Regions from separate parts of the Fictibacillus marinisediminis genome, predicted to be linked through region 2. Evidence: riboswitches for the same ligand, from Rfam matches in the RefSeq annotation. Region 2 holds a riboswitch; the other holds the start of a gene.
What was found. Region 2 has a riboswitch for S-adenosylmethionine ahead of LCY76_RS05340 (homoserine dehydrogenase). Riboswitches for the same ligand answer to the same signal wherever they lie in the genome.

Region 1 (3,156 bases), 1.8 Mb from region 2:
GCTTGATGTATGAATAAATTTTAATTACTCTTTAATTTTTGTCACAAAACGAGGGAGTTAATTGTCTTATTAGTGATTGCAAATTAAGGAGGAATTGAGCATGGAAACAAGATTTTTAATGGGAAAGGTCAATCCAGGAGGTTATGAGGCAATGTTGAACCTTGAAAAATACGTCATTTCAACGAGTTTGGATAAAAAGCTTAAAGAATTAATCAAAATACGTGCCTCCCAAGTCAACGGCTGTGCCTATTGTATTGATATGCATACGAAAGATGCACGTAAAATGGGGGAGACCGAACAGCGTATCTATGCTTTGAATGGCTGGCGGGAGACTCCGTTCTTTTCTCCTGAAGAACGAGCAGTGCTTGCGCTGACAGAATCGATCACACTCGTAGCTGACTCCCATGTTCCAGATGAAGTATATAGGGAAGTAGCGGAACATTTTGAGGAAAAACAAATAGCGGAAATCATCATGCAAATCGTAACCATCAATGCATGGAACCGCATTGGAGTTTCAACAAGGTTAATGCCGGAATAGATCAGATTCATTAGCTATTAAAATGCAAATGGAGATACGGAAGGTAGCTTACGTATCTCCATTTTTATTGGAGCGTGACAGGTTTATTGACGATCCTGTAATAGGCATAAACCAAGAAATAAGTAATAAAATAGGAACAAAATGTCCAGTAAACTGTCCACCCATTATGGTATACAAGCTGGTGATTAAGCAGGGATAGATACTCTAATCCAGTTGTTCCGATTGAGAAAAGAAAGATCAGAAGTAAATCATTCTTTTTACTAGTGTGAAGGGGGCGACCAATAACACGAGTTTACAGTACTTATTTAAAAGAAATACACCTGCCAACCAAGGCAGAACCATATAAAGAAGATAAGAGGCCAACATGCTATCACCAAATTTATGAATTTGGTGATAGCATGTTTCATTTTCTTCGCTTTCATTCAAAACGAAGAAAAAAGGCTATTCTATTTTACAGGTGCAATAAAAAAGGAACAGTATTTTGAATTAATGAACAGTTGATGTAATCGAATATCCAGCTGTTCATCTATAGATTTCGGAATGGTTATCACTCCTTTTTTATTAATCTTTATATATTTGGCTCCCTTTACTTCGTTTATGGTATTGGCCTGAATGATGATTAAGTCGTCTTTTTTACATACAGTCAGGAGGTCATTTTCTGTTATGTTAAATTCCTCTCTCCAAACGGCAGGCAGCAAAATGACACGATTTTTACCAGGCATATAGTATTTATCTGTTTCAACTATCAACTGTCAGACTCCCTTAATTAGTAGTTTTTAATAAATATTACCATGCCTGATATTTTTTTAAACTGATAAAAACGTTTCAATTTTACTCAGGAGATTTAGGTTAAAAGCTATTAATTGCTTAATTTTGCGCGTTAAACCGACTATTTGCCTGCGAATATGGTAAATGGAACCAATGTTCTCTGAAAACCTCTTTAAATACAGGACTAAAATCATCAGGTGAAAATGTAATAAAGGTAGGGGCTGATTGAGAAAACAAAAAAAGAAAAAAGCTAACTCATCGTTTATCAGAAGAGTTAGCCCTTTTACTAAAGTACGTCCCGAATCTTAACTTTCGAGTACCTTACCAATACAGCTGGTAATGTAACAAAGGTTAATTGAAATTTTAAAAAAGCATGTTTTTTGAAATACCTATTGAAACATTCAGAATATTATTGTAGAGTATAAAGTACAATTTGATACGTGATTTGTTTTCTTATCAAGAGAGGTAGAGGGAATGGCCCGATGACACCTCAGCAACCTTCAGCCGCAGATGGCTGAAAAGGTGCTAAGTCCATCAAGTTCGTTAATGAACTTGAAAGATAAGAGGAACGACAATTGATATTTTTCAAAAGTCTTCTTCTTAGAAGGCTTTTTTTATTTTATTTATTAGGAGGATCTCCATGTATAAAACGGAAACAAAGCTTGCCCAGATCGGCAACCGAAGTGAAGACCGTACAGGATCAGTAAATCCGCCCGTCTATTTTTCCACGGCTTATCGCCATACCGGAATAGGAGAATCAAGCGGATATGATTATATACGCACCGGCAATCCGACACGTCAGCTGCTGGAACAGGCAATAGCGGATCTCGAAGGAGCAGACCAGGGCTTTGCGTGCAGTTCAGGAATGTCCGCGATCGCCACGATCCTTTCCCTTTTTCAAGCGGGGGATGAATGGATCGTATCGAGCGATTTATACGGCGGGACCTATCGGTTATTGGAAGAAGGCTACAAAAAATGGGGTCTGTCCTGTAAATACGTAGATACGGCCAATACACTTGAAATCGAGCAGGCGATCACAGCTAAGACAAAAGCGATATTTCTTGAAACTCCGACAAATCCCTTAATGGAAACCTGTGATATACAAGCCATTACGGCTATCGGAAGGGAACATGATCTCTTGGTCATTGTTGACAATACGTTCTATACACCTTTGCTGCAAAAGCCGATCGAGCTTGGAGCAGATATCGTCATTCACAGTGCAACCAAGTATTTGGGCGGTCACAACGATGTACTCGCAGGGCTTGTCGCTGCCAAAGGAAAAAAACTTTGTGAAGAGCTGTCCTATTATCATAATGCCTCGGGAGCTGTGCTAAGTCCGTTTGATGCCTGGCTGTTGATGAGAGGCATGAAAACCTTGGCATTAAGGATGAAAAAGCATGAAGAAAACGCAAAGGCGGTTGTTGGATTTCTCCAAGAACATGAAGCCATTGCTGATGTGCTTTATCCGGGAAGAGGAGGAATGATCTCCTTTCGCCTTCGTAAAGAAGAGTGGGTGCCTGGCTTTCTGAAGGCTGTTTCACTGATCACATTTGCGGAAAGCCTGGGAGGCGTCGAAAGCTTCGTCACCTATCCGGCTACTCAGACACATGCCGATATTCCGGATGACATTCGCATCAAGCGAGGTGTGTGCAATCGTCTCGTGAGGCTGTCTGTTGGAATTGAGGATGAAAAGGACCTGATAGATGACTTATCGCAAGCACTCCAAATCGTTCAGAAGGAGGCAATCCCCCATGAGTGACTATTCCTGTTATAACTTTCAAACCAAATTGCTGCATCATAAGCATAAGACGGATCCAATAACCGGTGCGGTAAGTGTACCAATGCATCTT
Region 2 (3,156 bases):
TCTTCATTAATGATGGAAAACAGCTGGTCTAACGCATTACTAAGCTGGCTTTCTTCCATTCTTCTGATATAGGCTTCCTGATTTGAATAAAGCTGCTCGATGCCTTGCAGAAGGGATTCAGCATTCAGGTCTTCCTCAAACAGAACTTCGCAATAGCCTTGTTTTTCAAATGATCGGGCATTTTCAATCTGGTCTCCGCGGCTTGCTTCTTTAGAGAGTGGAATGAGAAGCATTGGCTTTCTCAGTGACAAAAACTCAAAGATAGAATTAGAGCCTGCTCTTGAAATGACAAAATCCGTTGCTGCAAGGATATCTGGGAGCTCATCCGATACATATTCGAACTGGATATAGCCTTTTTTCAGAGTGGAAGAATCCTTCTGGCCTTTTCCGCAAAGATGAATGATTTGAAAGCGGGGAAGCAGAGCGTCCAGGCTTAATCTTACGGCCTCATTTATTTTTTTTGATCCAAGACTTCCTCCCATGATCAAGATGATCGATTTACCAGGAGTCAAACCACAGAAAGCTCTCCCCTTGGCTGCGATCCCTTCATGCAGCTCCTTACGGATAACCGCACCGGCGTATACCGCTTTTTCCCTTGGGAGATGATCAGCGGTTTCAGGGAACGTTGTACACACTTTGTTAGCGAACGGAAGTGAAAGACGGTTTGCAAGCCCTGGACTAAGATCGGATTCATGGGATACAATCGGCACCTTGTTCATCCGGCTGCCGAGGATTACGGGAACAGATACGAACCCCCCTTTGAAAAGACTACGTCTGGTTTTATGGTCTTGATGAGCCGAAATGCTTCAAATGCTCCTTTCATGACACGGAACGGATCTTTAAAATTGTTCCAGTCAAAATAGCGCCTTAGTTTACCAGTAGAGATGCTGTAATAGCGGACGCCTTCGATGGTTTCTGTCAGTTTCCGTTCAATTCCTCCTTTGGAACCGATATAGCTGACTTCCCAGCCTTCTTTTAAGAACAAAGGAATCAGCGCCAGGTTAACAGAGACGTGCCCGGTGGAACCTCCCCCGGTGAATACGATTTTCTTGCCCAAACCTTCCACCCCTTTTATTTATGTGTTTCTATCATACCAAAAATAATCTGCAATGATTCCAGAAATATCTGAATAATGGTTGACGCTCTCCTGTCTGCCGTGATAGAGTAAGACTAATTTAATGAAGCTTATCAAGAGCGGCGGAGGGAAAGGCCCAATGAAGCCCGGCAACCTTCAAGTATTCTACTTGAAAAGGTGCTAAATCCTTCAAAGGTAAAACTTTGGGAGATAAGAGACGGATCGGAACCATACAGCTCTCTTATCTTCGTGATAAGGGGGTTTTTTGTACTAAAAAAATAAAGTGCTACATAACATGTTTCAATCTCATGATAATACTCTTATCCAGAGTGGCGGAGGGAAAGGCCCGATGAAGCCCGGCAACCTTCAAGTATTCTACTTGAAAAGGTGCTACTACCTGCAGGAAAGAACCCTGGATGATAAGAGGAGGCCGGACTGCAGACCTCTTCTTTAGGAAGAGGTTTTTTCTTTTGCCATCATACAGATACCATTCATCCACTAATAAGAAATTTACTTTTGAAGAAGGAGTGATTGTATTGAAAGAATTAAAAATAGCACTGCTGGGTCTGGGGACTGTAGGATCCGGTGTATATACATCCATCATGGATAGAAAAGGAGCTTTAGAAGAATTGCTGGGTCATCGTCTGAAGCTGTCCAGTATTTTGATTAAGGATTCTTCCAAAGCAAGGCCTTTCGTAAAGGGGGTACCGTTGACGTCCGAATTCGAGAAGGCGATCGGAGAAGAAGTGCCTGATGTGGTCATTGAGGCGATTGGCGGAATCGAGCCTGCACGGTCTTACATCATACAATCACTTGAAGCGGGATGCCATGTGATTTCCGCGAATAAAGATTTGATCGCCCGGCATGGAGAAGAATTAACAGAGCGTGCTGCCGCAAAGGGTGTCCGTTTTGTCTATGAAGCGAGCGTAGGCGGAGGAATACCGATTTTGAGAACATTGAGGGAACTTTTAAGAATCAATCGGATTCAGCATGTAGAAGCCATTTTAAACGGAACGTCCAACTTCATTCTTTCGTACATGAGAACGACAGGTTCCTCGTTTGAAAAAGCGCTGGAACTGGCACAGAAAAAAGGATATGCAGAGCCGGATCCGACAAATGACATCGAAGGCTTGGACGCATTTTACAAAGCGATGGTGCTGAGCAAATGGATTTATGGCGTGCAGCCATCCTGGGAAGAAGTGCAGGTGGAGGGGATTGGAAATGTGCTTCTTGAGGAGATTCAACTGGCTGAGCAGATGGGGCTTCGGCTGAAGCATCTCGTCCTTTTAAACGATAGACTTGATCTCCAGGTACAGCCTGTATTTGTGGATAGCGATCATCCGCTGTATGGTGTGGAAGGCGTGGACAATGCCATCCGTATTCAGACAGACCTTCTCGGCTGTTTGACCTTGCAAGGGCCGGGAGCTGGTGCAGAAGCAACAGCAAGTGCCATTGTGGAAGACTTATTATCGATCTATGAAACTAGGGAAATATATAGAAACAAACCGGCTGTATCGGAACTCTGCCCTAAGAAACAAGAACAAGAGGTGAATACCTACCTTCTCGTCGGTGAAAAAATTAATTTTACAAAGGAAAGGATTTCAGCAATTGAAAAGCATGGAATCATTATAGACCGGACTTCTCTTCGTTTTCAGCCTATTTCCCTTGCTGCCCTGCTTTATGAAGGGCCGCTCCCTCTGGAACAGGAGGATGAGTTCATTTCAGTGATCAGCATCTATCCGGTCCGTCTGTCAAAAAGCGGTAAGGGGATAGAGAAAGAAAAGGTGCCGGTGGCCGAATAGAAACAGGAATATCCGTGGAGAGTCGGCTCTCTGCGGATTTTTTTACCCATCATGTTGACAATGGAAAGGATTTTACATATGATGGAAGTAACAAAAGGAAGGGAGTTGTATGGATGAGCGTTCACGTTCTTAACTAAGCGAATTGGATAGTTGGAGCAAAAAGGCCGTGCTTGAAGCGGTTGTATTCTTGATGTCTTTTTGCGGCCACCAATAGTTAAGAACAGCGGTCAGCATACAACATTTTCATTTTCGTGTACGTATTTTGTGCAGCGAACGATG

Region 1: it holds a riboswitch for S-adenosylmethionine, as region 2 does, so the genes downstream of both, LCY76_RS14700 (methionine biosynthesis PLP-dependent protein) here and LCY76_RS05340 (homoserine dehydrogenase) in region 2, are expected to answer to the same signal.

What each region holds. Positions count from the first base shown of each region.
Region 1 covers NZ_JAIWJX010000002.1:2,747,556-2,750,711, reverse strand. The annotation lists gene LCY76_RS14710 (carboxymuconolactone decarboxylase family protein) at 101-538, shown strand; gene LCY76_RS14705 (hypothetical protein) at 985-1,287, opposite strand; SAM riboswitch class I at 1,757-1,872, shown strand; gene LCY76_RS14700 (methionine biosynthesis PLP-dependent protein) at 1,947-3,065, shown strand; gene metC (cystathionine beta-lyase) at 3,058-3,156, shown strand, end outside.
Region 2 covers NZ_JAIWJX010000002.1:964,379-967,534, forward strand. The annotation lists partial or broken gene LCY76_RS05335 (undecaprenyldiphospho-muramoylpentapeptide beta-N-acetylglucosaminyltransferase) at 1-1,057, opposite strand, end outside; SAM riboswitch class I at 1,183-1,292, shown strand; SAM riboswitch class I at 1,393-1,501, shown strand; gene LCY76_RS05340 (homoserine dehydrogenase) at 1,612-2,877, shown strand.